DNA from 2 places in the Lysinibacillus sp. fkY74-1 genome. Region 1 is predicted to be linked to the other one. Evidence: a T-box and tRNA genes for the amino acid it is inferred to sense, from the RefSeq annotation. Region 1 holds a T-box; the other holds one or more tRNA genes.
The links. The T-box of region 1 lies ahead of trpS (tryptophan--tRNA ligase). A T-box ahead of a tRNA ligase gene usually reads a tRNA of that ligase, here a tRNA-Trp.
Positions count from the first base shown of each region.

Region 2: it has a tRNA-Trp gene. The T-box ahead of trpS (tryptophan--tRNA ligase) is inferred to sense a tRNA for this amino acid. The anticodon was not compared.

Region 1 is NZ_CP170173.1:712,255-718,825, forward strand. It holds gene ACE1MS_RS03280 (ATP-dependent Clp protease ATP-binding subunit) at 1-1,007, shown strand, start outside; gene ACE1MS_RS03285 (YjzD family protein) at 1,057-1,251, opposite strand; gene ACE1MS_RS03290 (beta-ketoacyl-ACP synthase III) at 1,650-2,588, shown strand; gene fabF (beta-ketoacyl-ACP synthase II) at 2,619-3,860, shown strand; gene trpS (tryptophan--tRNA ligase) at 4,198-5,187, opposite strand; T-box leader at 5,249-5,474, opposite strand; gene spxA (transcriptional regulator SpxA) at 5,962-6,357, shown strand.
Region 2 is NZ_CP170173.1:232,525-239,095, forward strand. It holds rRNA gene ACE1MS_RS01080 (23S ribosomal RNA) at 1-1,589, shown strand, start outside; rRNA gene rrf (5S ribosomal RNA) at 1,655-1,770, shown strand; tRNA gene ACE1MS_RS01090 (tRNA-Val) at 1,782-1,857, shown strand; tRNA gene ACE1MS_RS01095 (tRNA-Asp) at 1,862-1,937, shown strand; tRNA gene ACE1MS_RS01100 (tRNA-Thr) at 1,948-2,023, shown strand; tRNA gene ACE1MS_RS01105 (tRNA-Tyr) at 2,031-2,114, shown strand; tRNA gene ACE1MS_RS01110 (tRNA-Trp) at 2,119-2,192, shown strand; tRNA gene ACE1MS_RS01115 (tRNA-His) at 2,236-2,311, shown strand; tRNA gene ACE1MS_RS01120 (tRNA-Gln) at 2,321-2,395, shown strand; tRNA gene ACE1MS_RS01125 (tRNA-Lys) at 2,409-2,481, shown strand; tRNA gene ACE1MS_RS01130 (tRNA-Arg) at 2,500-2,576, shown strand; tRNA gene ACE1MS_RS01135 (tRNA-Pro) at 2,592-2,668, shown strand; tRNA gene ACE1MS_RS01140 (tRNA-Ala) at 2,678-2,753, shown strand; tRNA gene ACE1MS_RS01145 (tRNA-Ser) at 2,767-2,859, shown strand; tRNA gene ACE1MS_RS01150 (tRNA-Phe) at 2,864-2,939, shown strand; tRNA gene ACE1MS_RS01155 (tRNA-Gly) at 2,946-3,019, shown strand; tRNA gene ACE1MS_RS01160 (tRNA-Ile) at 3,024-3,097, shown strand; tRNA gene ACE1MS_RS01165 (tRNA-Asn) at 3,105-3,181, shown strand; tRNA gene ACE1MS_RS01170 (tRNA-Glu) at 3,183-3,254, shown strand; gene ACE1MS_RS01175 (nitric oxide synthase oxygenase) at 3,544-4,590, shown strand; gene ACE1MS_RS01180 (hypothetical protein) at 4,656-5,177, shown strand; gene ACE1MS_RS01185 (CynX/NimT family MFS transporter) at 5,236-6,468, opposite strand.

The sequences.
Region 1 (6,571 bases):
GCGCAGAGTCTCGTATTTTACGTGAAGAAGTGACAGCTGACGAAATCGCCGCAATTGTTTCTCGCTGGACGGGTATTCCTGTGACAAAACTAGTGGAGGGCGAGCGAGAAAAACTATTGCGTTTAAAGGAAACCTTACATGAACGTGTAGTTGGTCAAGATACAGCTGTTCAATTAGTAACAGAGGCTGTATGGCGTGCTCGTGCAGGCATTAAAGATCCGCATCGTCCAATTGGTAGTTTTTTATTCTTAGGTCCAACAGGTGTTGGTAAAACAGAGCTTGCTAAGGCCCTAGCTGCTCAATTATTTGATTCAGAAGATCATTTCATTCGAATTGATATGAGCGAATATATGGAGAAGCATAGCGTGTCTCGATTAGTTGGAGCTCCTCCGGGTTATATTGGTTATGAAGAAGGAGGTCAACTCACAGAGGCTGTGCGTCGTAACCCTTATTCTGTTGTTTTACTAGATGAAATTGAAAAAGCACATCCCGATGTGGCTAATATTTTATTGCAAATTTTAGACGACGGCCGAATTACAGATAGTCAAGGACGTATGGTCAATTTTACAAATACAGTAGTGATTCTAACATCGAATATCGGCTCTAGTTATTTAATGGAGGCAAAAGATGACGATCCAGCTGTTGAAGACTTGGTTATGGCTGCTCTCAGACAGCATTTTAAACCAGAGTTATTAAACCGTATGGATGACATTATCTTGTTCCATGCGTTATCAAATAAACATTTTACAGCTATTGCTTGGAAGTATGTGGAGCAGTTAAGGAAACGAGTGGCAGAACAAGAAATTACATTAGCTATTGACCAAGAAGTTATCGATTGGGTTGTCCAACAAGGAGCAGATGCCCAATTTGGTGCAAGACCACTAAAGCGCTTCGTACAAAGACATATCGAAACAGCTGTGGCTAAGGAACTACTACGGGGTGAGGTATTGCCTGGAGAAACATTGCATGTAAAAATGCATGATGGCCATTGTATAGTGGAAAAATAACAGAAAAAACCTGTTTCGCATAATGCGGAACAGGTTTTTTCTAGCTGAATTAATGATGGTCTGCAGCTTCTGGTGTAGGATCGTTTGGAATAATTGCTCCAATAATAAAAATTAAGATGGAGAATACAACTGAAACGATTGCCCCTGTCTTAAAATCAAATGGTGCACCAAGTACAGAGCTGACTACATAGTTTAACATAGAAACTAGTAGGAATGACCATACGAACGTTACGATATATTGCATTAATTTCACCTCAACCGAACTTTTTTCATCATAAGTTTTTACTCATATTCATTATCATATCATAACATAAATCGAAAAAAAATGAATCTTTTATGTGAAACATGGCGAATTTGTCACAACAAATACAAGGTTTTGCATTTAATAATTATCTTGGTTTTGTGAGGGCATTTATTTTGTTAAAGGTTGTTTACAAAAAAAATAGAACCGCTATAGACTTCATACCATATGAGAGAAGTAATAAGAATACCTTCTAAAGCTGAAAGCTCCCTTTCGATAATAAAGAAATGCCGTGCTCTCAACACATTAATTTTAAATCAACTTGCGTCTGTCCTTTACTATGCGTTATAATTATGACCAGTTACTAATAATTGATAGTAAGAAAGCTGAGGGGTTGCTATATGAACGCTGGTATTTTAGGAATAGGCAAATACGTTCCTGAGAAAGTCGTGACAAATTTTGATTTAGAAAAAATAATGGATACTTCGGATGAGTGGATTCGTACGCGAACAGGCATTGAAGAACGTCATTTTGCGGCAGATGATCAGGAAACTTCAGATTTAGCAGTAGCCGCTGCTAAAGAAGCTATTAAAAAAGCGGGTATTACGCCTGAAGAAATTGGATTAATACTTGTAGCAACTGTCACACAAGATCAAACTTTCCCAAGTGTAGCATGTATGGTTCAGGAACAACTCGGAGCAGTAAATGCTGCGGCGATGGATCAAGCAGCAGCATGTGCAGGATTTATATATAGTTTAGTGACAGCTAAACATTTTGTAGAGGCAAACACTTATAAATATGTCTTAGTAGTAGGTGTTGAAAAGCTGTCAAAGGTTATTGATTGGAACGATCGAAATACAGCTGTATTATTCGGTGATGGCGCGAGCGCAGCCGTTGTAGGTCCAGTTTCTAATGGCAGAGGTATTTTATCATTCGAGCTTGGTGCAGATGGCACGGGCGGTAAAAATCTTTATTTAACAAAACAAGACACAATTGCCATGAATGGTCGTGAAGTGTTTAAATTTGCTGTGCGTCAAATGGGTGAATCAGCTGTCAATGTAATAGATAAAGCAGGATTAACAAAAGAAGACGTAGATTTTTTAGTGCCACACCAAGCAAATATACGGATTATGGAATCAGCTCGTGAGCGATTAGAGCTACCACCAGAAAAAATGTCAAAAACGATTCATAAATACGGAAATACTTCTGCAGCTTCGATTGGTATTTCCTTGGTAGATGAGCTTGAAGCAGGTAAAATTAAAGAGGATGATTTATTAGTCCTTGTTGGTTTTGGAGGCGGCTTAACATGGGGTGCCGTTGCCATGAGATGGGGAAAATAAGTAGGAAAAATGCTTGAGGGGAGTAAGACAATGAGTAAAAGACGAGTAGTAATTACAGGAATTGGCGCAGTTACACCACTAGGAAATAGCATCGAAGAAACATGGGCGAACATTAAAGCTGGTAAATCTGGCATTGGTGAGCTAACACGTTTAAATAAAGATCTTTTTGCAGCGAAAATTGCAGCAGAAGTGAAAGAATTTGATATTGAAAAATATATTGATCGTAAAGAAGCTCGAAAGATGGACCGCTTTACACATTATGCATTAGCTGCTTCAATCATGGCTATGGAAGATGCACAGCTAACAATTGATGAGGAGCTAGCTCCACGTGCTGGTGTTTGGATTGGTTCAGGCATTGGTGGAATGGAAACTTATGAGCAACAGTTTTTAACATTCCAAGAGCGCGGGGCAAGACGAGTTAGCCCATTCTTCATTCCAATGATGATTCCAGATATGGCTTCAGGTCAAGTGTCGATTCATTTTGGCGCAAAAGGTATTAACTCTTGTTCTGTAACAGCATGTGCTTCTGGAACAAATTCAATTGGAGATGCTTTTAAAGTCATTGAACGTGGAGATGCAGATGTCATGATTTCAGGTGGTGCGGAATCACCAATCGTAACGATGGCTGTGGCAGGTTTCTGTGCCAATACTGCACTATCTTTAAATCAAAATCCGCAAGAAGCATGCCGTCCATTTGATAAAAACCGTGATGGATTTATTATTGGAGAAGGCGCTGGTATTGTCATTTTAGAAGAATACGAACATGCAAAAGCTCGTGGCGCTAAAATTTATGCCGAAATTCTAGGCTATGGTGCAACGGGAGATGCTCATCATATTACTGCTCCAGCTCCAGAGGGTGAAGGTGCGGCACGTGCAATGATGCAAGCATTGACAGATGCTGGTGTAGAGCCATCACAAGTTGATTATATTAATGCACACGGCACGAGTACACCATATAATGACTTATTCGAAACGCAAGCGGTTAAAACTGCTTTCGGTGACCATGCTTATAACCTAGCTATGAGTTCTACAAAGTCTATGACAGGACACTTATTAGGGGCAGCAGGGGGCGTAGAAGCTATTTTTACTGCTCTTGCACTTAAAGAAGGTATATTACCACCAACAATTAATTTAACAGATCCAGATCCAGATTGTGATTTAGATTATGTTCCAAATGAAGCGAGAGAAGCAAATATTCAATATGCAATGAGTAATTCTCTTGGTTTTGGTGGTCACAATGCAAGTCTTCTATTTAAAAAATATGAAGCATAAATAGTACAACTAAACTCAAAAAACGTCAGCCAAATTTAATTGGCTGACGTCTTTTTTTATAGTTTTGTGAATAAATGATAAGTAAGAAGAAATAGAAAGGATGCCGTTACTTTGTTCCGTCTCTTTTTATTTTTAGTAAGCTATGGTCTCATGATCCTCTCTGTAGGGAATCTCATATTGTATTTAAATTACCGTACGCTAGGCTATTCTTGGAAAGTTGTATTTAAATTTATTTTTCAAACAACAGAATTTTATATGGCGGTTGGAGCATGTATCATCATATGCGCTGTCGTTCTTGATATAGGCTTTGATCGAACGTCAGATAGACTATAAATGATTAGCGACGTGCACGACCGAGACCCATTGCCTCTTCCATACGTTTTAATGTGGCACTGGCAATTGCATTTGCTTTTTCAGCACCTTCATCAAGGATGACGTCTAATTCAGAGGATTCTACTAAATGATAGAACTTTTCTTGAATTGGCGTTAGGTGGTCAATTACTGCAGTAGCTACGCCTTGCTTGAAGCCGCCATAACCAATGCCTTCATATTTTTTTACTAAGTCAGCAATAGATATACCTGAAATAGCCGATTCAATTGTTAATAAGTTTGAAACGCCTGGTTTATTTTCAACATCAAATGCTACGATACCGTCAGAATCAGTAACAGCTGATTTTATTTTTTTCTCAATATCCTTAGCCGTATCTAGCAACCTAATTGTCGCCTTTGTATTTGGATCAGATTTGCTCATTTTCTTTGTTGGTTCTTGTAGGGATTTTATACGAGCACCAGCTTTTGGTAATTGAATCTCTGGAATTGTTAAAACGTTGCCATAACGTTTATTAAAGCGTTCTGCCAGATCACGCGTTAACTCGATATGTTGTTTCTGATCATCACCAACTGGGACAATATTTGTGTTGTAAAGTAGAATGTCTGCAGCCATCAATGGTGGATATGTTAAAAGGGCAGCAGAGACGCTTTCTTTACCATGAGATTTATCTTTAAATTGTGTCATACGTTCAAGCTCTCCGATAGATGCAACACATTGTAACATCCATCCTGCCTGAGCATGTGCAGGCACCTCTGATTGAATAAATAATGTAGATTTTTTAGGATCGATGCCAGTCGCAATATAAGTAGCAGCTAGTTTACGAATGCTTTCTCGTAATTCTTTTGGATCTTGAGCGACTGTAATAGCATGTTGATCGACGATGCAATAAATAGCATCCCCTTCATCTTGAAGGGCAGGGAATTGCTTGAAGGCTCCTAAATAGTTACCTAAAGTTACAATTCCTGTAGGCTGAACACCTGAAAAGATTGTTGTCATGAAAATTTCCTCCTCGAATTCAAATAAAAAACATCACGCGTCCTCATTAGACTTTTTCTAATGAAGGGACGAATGATGTTTGAATCCGCGGTACCACCCAGCTTGCCTTAACGGCCACTCAGCTTCGTAACGTGAAGGGACGAGCTTTGCTAGTAGTTTACATACCTAAAACGTTCACAAAGCTAACTCGGAAGTCCATTCCATATGCCCCACGATCTGTTTTCACCAGCCACAGACTCTCTAAACGTGTACGTAGCATATGTACTACTCTTCGTCAGCGTTTTTCTCAATTTAAGTTCAAATTGATTTTATTGCATTGAATTATAGTATAAAGATTTCATTGTGTAAAGTCAGACTTTTGGCGGTGTTTTTTTTTGAGAAAAAATTATATGCTTTTTTTGTTGTGTAATTTTGTTATAAAATTAAACTTTTTTATTAAAATTAACTTGTGGTGTACACGTCAAATTGACAATTTTCTCGTTTACTTTAGTTAAATGAGAACAGCTGAGAGTCATAAAAAGATGTTTAAAATGCATGTAAAGTGGGAATAGTAGTAGTAGTTCGGAATGTTGTGAAAAAAGTATATACATTTAAAAGGTATATAAAAAGACAGAAAATTTAGCGAGACACCCATTCTTTTTTTTATTGGAACTATATTCAAAAACAGCAGAGTACTGTATAATGGTACTGTGTATTTTACATTACATTAATTCTAATTTAACACACTGGTTTATAGATATGATTACAAAATGAAAGGATGTGTCAGAAGGAATGATCGTAACTCTATTTACATCACCAAGTTGTACCTCTTGCCGTAAAGCGAAAGCATGGCTTGAGGAGCACGAAATTCCCTATACAGAACGTAATATATTTTCTGAACCACTAAGTATTAGTGAAATTAAAAAAATCTTACGTATGACGGAAGACGGCACAGATGAAATTATTTCTACGCGTTCGAAAATATTCCAAAAATTAAATGTAGATGTGGAAAGTTTACCTTTACAACGTTTATATGAATTAATTCAGGAATATCCTGGTTTATTGCGCCGACCAATTATTCTAGATGAAAAACGTCTACAAGTTGGCTATAACGAAGATGAAATTCGCCGTTTTTTACCTCGAAAAGTTCGAGCATATCAGTTGCAAGAAGCACAAAGAATGGTGAATTAATTTTATCTATTCTGAATAAAATAAGTAGTAGATGTTACAGCTGTGAGATGCATATTGTGACATCTATTTTTTTATGTTTTACTTATGTAAAACCTTCTATATAAAGTATAATAATTAATAGTGGAAAGTCATATATTTCCGTTAAAGTATGTTAAACTTGATTTAAGTTAAATAGTTTACTACAATTTCAATAATTCAAATATCTTCTGTGAAA
Region 2 (6,571 bases), 480 kb from region 1:
CCGTATGACTAAGGTTTCCTGAGGAAGGCTCGTCCGCTCAGGGTTAGTCGGGACCTAAGCCGAGGCCGATAGGCGTAGGCGATGGACAACAGGTTGATATTCCTGTACCACCTCCTCACCGTTTGAGAAATGGGGGGACGCAGTAGGATAGGGTAAGCGCGCTGTTGGTTATGCGCGTCCAAGCAGTAAGGCGTGTGTGTAGGCAAATCCGCACACTGTAACGTTGAGCTGTGATGGCGAGTCCGTATGGACGAAGTTCCTGATTTCACACTGCCAAGAAAAGCCTCTATCGAGGTGAGAGGTGCCCGTACCGCAAACCGACACAGGTAGTCGAGGAGAGAATCCTAAGGTGTGCGAGAGAACTCTCGTTAAGGAACTCGGCAAAATGACCCCGTAACTTCGGGAGAAGGGGTGCTCTTGAGCGTGCAAGCGCATGAGAGCCGCAGTGAATAGGCCCAGGCGACTGTTTAGCAAAAACACAGGTCTCTGCAAAACCGTAAGGTGACGTATAGGGGCTGACGCCTGCCCGGTGCTGGAAGGTTAAGAGGAGTGGTTAGCGCAAGCGAAGCTGCGAATTGAAGCCCCAGTAAACGGCGGCCGTAACTATAACGGTCCTAAGGTAGCGAAATTCCTTGTCGGGTAAGTTCCGACCCGCACGAAAGGCGTAACGATCTGGGCACTGTCTCAACGAGAGACTCGGTGAAATTATAGTACCTGTGAAGATGCAGGTTACCCGCGACAGGACGGAAAGACCCCGTGGAGCTTTACTGTAGCCTGATATTGAATTTTGGTACAACTTGTACAGGATAGGTAGGAGCCAGAGATCTCGGAGCGCCAGCTTCGAAGGAGGCGTCGGTGGGATACTACCCTGGTTGTATTGAAATTCTAACCCATGCCCCTTAGCGGGGCAGGAGACAGTGTCAGGCGGACAGTTTGACTGGGGCGGTCGCCTCCTAAAAGGTAACGGAGGCGCCCAAAGGTTCCCTCAGAATGGTTGGAAATCATTCGTAGAGTGTAAAGGCACAAGGGAGCTTGACTGCGAGACCTACAAGTCGAGCAGGGTCGAAAGACGGGCTTAGTGATCCGGTGGTTCCGCATGGAAGGGCCATCGCTCAACGGATAAAAGCTACCCCGGGGATAACAGGCTTATCTCCCCCAAGAGTCCACATCGACGGGGAGGTTTGGCACCTCGATGTCGGCTCATCGCATCCTGGGGCTGTAGTCGGTCCCAAGGGTTGGGCTGTTCGCCCATTAAAGCGGTACGCGAGCTGGGTTCAGAACGTCGTGAGACAGTTCGGTCCCTATCCGTCGTGGGCGTAGGAAATTTGAGAGGAGCTGTCCTTAGTACGAGAGGACCGGGATGGACACACCGCTGGTGTACCAGTTGTCTTGCCAAAGGCATCGCTGGGTAGCTATGTGTGGACGGGATAAGTGCTGAAAGCATCTAAGCATGAAGCCCCCCTCAAGATGAGATTTCCCATTACGCAAGTAAGTAAGATCCCTCAAAGACGATGAGGTAGATAGGTTCGAGGTGGAAGTGTGGTGACACATGGAGCTGACGAATACTAATCGATCGAGGACTTAACCAAAAAGTTTGAAGCATTCAATGAACCGTTTATCCAGTTTTGAAAGAACAAGCTTTCAATTGAATAAGTGAAGTGATGATGGCAAAGAGGTCACACCCGTTCCCATACCGAACACGGAAGTTAAGCTCTTTAGCGCCGATGGTAGTTGGGGGCTTCCCCCTGTGAGAGTAGGACGTCGCTTCGCTTATTTTTTATGGAGGATTAGCTCAGTTGGGAGAGCACCTGCCTTACAAGCAGGGGGTCGGCGGTTCGAGCCCGTCATCCTCCACCATTTTGGTCCCGTGGTGTAGCGGTTAACATGCCTGCCTGTCACGCAGGAGATCGCCGGTTCGATCCCGGTCGGGACCGCCATTTTTTTATTGCCGGTGTAGCTCAGTTGGTAGAGCAACTGACTTGTAATCAGTAGGTCGTGGGTTCGACTCCTATCGCCGGCACCATTCCCTTGGAGGGGTAGCGAAGTGGCTAAACGCGGCGGACTGTAAATCCGCTCCTTAGGGTTCGGCGGTTCGAATCCGTCCCCCTCCACCATTTTAGGGGCATAGTTCAACGGTAGAATAGAGGTCTCCAAAACCTTTGGTGTGGGTTCGATTCCTACTGCCCCTGCCAGGTATTGAGGTACTCGTTCATATATGGCTGTTATTATATAGTGGCGGTTGTGGCGAAGTGGTTAACGCATCGGATTGTGGTTCCGACATTCGTGGGTTCGATTCCCATCAGTCGCCCCATTTTAAAATTGGGGTATAGCCAAGCGGTAAGGCAACGGATTTTGATTCCGTCATGCCTAGGTTCGAATCCTAGTACCCCAGCCATTTTTTCTTTTACGAGCCATTAGCTCAGTTGGTAGAGCATCTGACTTTTAATCAGAGGGTCGAAGGTTCGAGTCCTTCATGGCTCATCAGTATTTATTATTTTTGCGCCCGTAGCTCAATTGGATAGAGCGTCTGACTACGGATCAGAAGGTTATGGGTTCGACTCCTGTCGGGCGCGCCAATTTATTCATGTTATCGGAATGTAGCTCAGCTTGGTAGAGCACTTGGTTTGGGACCAAGGGGTCGTAGGTTCGAATCCTGTCATTCCGACCATTTATAAATGGGGCCTTAGCTCAGCTGGGAGAGCGCCTGCCTTGCACGCAGGAGGTCAGCGGTTCGATCCCGCTAGGCTCCACCATTTTAATATTTTTGGAGGTATACCCAAGTCTGGCTGAAGGGATCGGTCTTGAAAACCGACAGGCGGGTAACACCGCGCGGGGGTTCGAATCCCTCTACCTCCTCCATTTCGGGTCAGTAGCTCAGTTGGTAGAGCATTAGATTGAAGCTCTAAGTGTCGGCGGTTCGATTCCGTCCTGACCCACCATTATTTGCGGGTGTAGTTTAATGGTAAAACCTCAGCCTTCCAAGCTGATGTCGTGAGTTCGATTCTCATCACCCGCTCCAAAATGGGCCTATAGCTCAGCTGGTTAGAGCGCACGCCTGATAAGCGTGAGGTCGATGGTTCGAGTCCATTTAGGCCCATCATTATTCCGAAGTAGCTCAGTTGGTAGTAGCACCTGACTGTTAATCAGGTTGTCGCAGGTTCGAGTCCTGCCTTCGGAGCCACGGCCCGTTGGTCAAGTGGTTAAGACACCGCCCTTTCACGGCGGTAACACGGGTTCGAATCCCGTACGGGTCATCAAGCATGTAGCACAGTTGTGTGTTACATGCTTTTTTTATATTCTTCATAACAGACATCAAAGCTACGTTTAGTTGCTTTTTAATGTTAGGTCTAAATCCTTTCCTTCTAATAATCCCTCTCTTTCTAGGAAGCGTTACAATTCCATTTCAATCACTACAGGAACATTGTTTCATGTTAAATTTGAACAAACTATTTCATATATGAAATATGTATGTTTTTTCACTAGCTATTTTCATGGTGCTTATTGCCTTGTTCCTCTAATATGGGGATAAGTGGAGGAATCAATATGAATATACAGGAGATACAATGTTTTTTAAATCAATACCAGCAAGAACAAAATGAATCCGAACTTTGGTTAGAACATAGATTACAACAGATTAAAAGAGCAGGGGAATATAAGCCTACAACAGAAGAGCTAGTTTTTGGTGCACGGGCTGCATGGCGTAATAGCAATAAATGTATTGGACGGTTGTTTTGGCAATCGTTGCATGTAGTAGATGCAAGAGAAGTTTTAGATGAACAGAGCATTTTTCAAAAGTTACTAGAGCATATAGAGTATGCCACAAATCAGGGGAAAATCCGTCCAACTATAACAGTGTTTGCAAATGATAGAGTACGGATTTGGAATCATCAGCTAATTCGTTACGCAGGCTATGAAACAGAAGAAGGCATCATTGGGGATGCACATTCTATCACTTTTACAAAAGTATGTGAATCGATGGGCTGGAAAGGCGAGCGTACACCCTTTGATGTGTTACCACTAGTCATACAGGTAGATGGACATGCTCCACAGCTATTTACAATTCCTACAGAGTATATTTTAGAGGTTCCAATACGTCATCCAGAATCGGAAGCTGTGGAGGAATTAGAGTTAAAATGGTATGCTGTTCCTATTATTTCGAGTATGCGTTTTCAAATGGCTGGCATTGATTTTCAAGCGGCTCCATTTAATGGCTGGTATATGGGAACTGAAATTGGTGCACGCAATTTAGCCGATCATGACCGCTATAATATGCTGCCAGCTATTGCGGACATATTTAATTTGGATACTACTAAACAAGCCTCTCTATGGCGTGATCGTGCATTAGTGGAGCTCAATATTGCTGTTCTTCATTCTTTTAAAGAGGACGGTGTGAGCATTGTAGATCATCATACTGCTGCTCAGCAGTTTAAATTATTTGAGGAAGCTGAGAAATCGGCAGGGCGAGAAATTACGGGTAACTGGACATGGTTAATCCCACCACTTTCCCCTGCGACCACTCATATATTCCATAAACCTTATATAAATACTTATCATACGCCCAATTATTTTTATCAAAAACCATGTTATTAACTTGAAAGGAGTTGTTTTAAAACCAACAGCTTCTAAGTACCGTTTTGGGGGAGGGGCAATTCAAGATGTTGAACCAAAATATTTCGAATATCCCTTGGCAACAATTGACGACACCTTATGGCAGAGGAACAGACATTCCTCGTTTAATTGAACAAGAACAATATCAAGAGCTGACAGAATTAATCGAACATCAAGGAACACTTTGGCAGGTGACGCCATGGGTTTTACTTATTCTTTTAAAAAAGCTCTCAAGTAAAAATGTAGAGGAAGTCTCCTTAGCAGAAATAAAGCTTTATTTAGCTGTGGCTCATGCAATAACTGAGGATTATCAAGATTCAACACATAACGTTTCAACGATGCAGGAGCTATTGGATACGAAATATTTATGGATAGAAAATGAAGATGATGATGAGCTGGAGTGGGAGGGAGATCCGCCTAGAGGTTATGAGCCAGAAGCTTTTTTAGGCTATTATTATTTTAGTTTTTTACTCCTTCAAGAGGCGATCCCTGTTTTTACTACTATTAAGGCATATATCAAGAGCGCAACAGAGGAACTTTCGGAACTACTAGCCTTACTAAAACATTAGAAAAAAGGAATTGATATAGACAAAAAGCAGATGGTTTAGCTTCCCCATCTGCTTAAATCTAATGGACATATTCATCTTTAGATGCTCGCATGGAGCATAAGAAGAGTGTCATAGCTACAACAACAAAGAGCCAACCTGCAATATTCCAACCACCAAACAGATCATGGAGGTATCCGAAAAGAATTGGACCAATGGCAGCGAATAAATAGCCTAATGATTGTGCAAATCCTGATAGATCAGCGGCTTCAAATGCTGTACGCGTACGGAGTGTGAAGAACATCATTGCTAATGCGAATGAAGCCCCACCTGCTAAACCTAGAAGAATCATCCATAATATCCCCATAGTTGTCCACTCCATCACAACGCCGACAAATCCTACTAAATAGAACGATGTAAACATGAGGACAAGTGGTCTCTGTGAAGTCATTTTACCGGCAATAATAGGGACAACCAATGCCATGGGAACTTGTGAAAATTGCATAATAGAAAACATCCAACCAGCTTTATCAGGAGCCAATCCCTGCGCAATATAAATTTCAGGAATCCAAGCTGCTGTTGTATAAAATAATAAAGATTGTAACCCCATTGCACCTGTTACTGCCCATGTAACAGGTGATTTCCAAAGAGGTTTACCTGTTTTTTTGGAGGTAGTAGCTGGTTTTGGCTTATTTAATTTCAATTGAGGTATCCAGATTAAAATGGTTAATACGACTAATATAAGCGCCACAGCCAATGCCCCTTGCCAACCTAGTGAAGAATTAGCTATTGGATAACTAATACCAGCTCCAAGCCCCGCTGTTAAGTTCATCGACATAGTGAAAAATGCCATCAATAATCCTACATGATAAGGAAATTTTAATTTTAATAATCCTGGAATCAACACATTTCCAAATGATATTGCTACGCCAATGAGCACTGTACCAAATACAAGTAACCCTGTTGTACCGAGGGAGCGTAGTACAATACCTAAGGCCAATAAAATAGTGGATAAAAATAAGGTTAGCTCAAGCCCAAGTTTTCGTGCTACAACTGGTGCGAACGGTGATATGATGGCAAAAGCAAGCAATGGTATAGTTGTAAGAAACCCAGCTAGAACATTGGAAATACCAAGGTCGTCGCGTATAAAGGATACAATTGGACCCACAACAGTTAGTGGCATGCGTAATGTAGATGCTATAAATATTACGCCAAAAACTAATAATAAAGTTGTTCCCTTCCAGCTAATTTTTCTACTTGGGAAGCTGGAGGAATGATCATTTAAAGTCAAAATAATTCCCCCTGTTATAACCATTCTAATTGAACTACTATAACACTTTATCACACTATTAAAAATAGTGGAAAATTCACAAAATACAGAACTTTTATAGTTATATTGAAATGTCTTAGGTCTTATG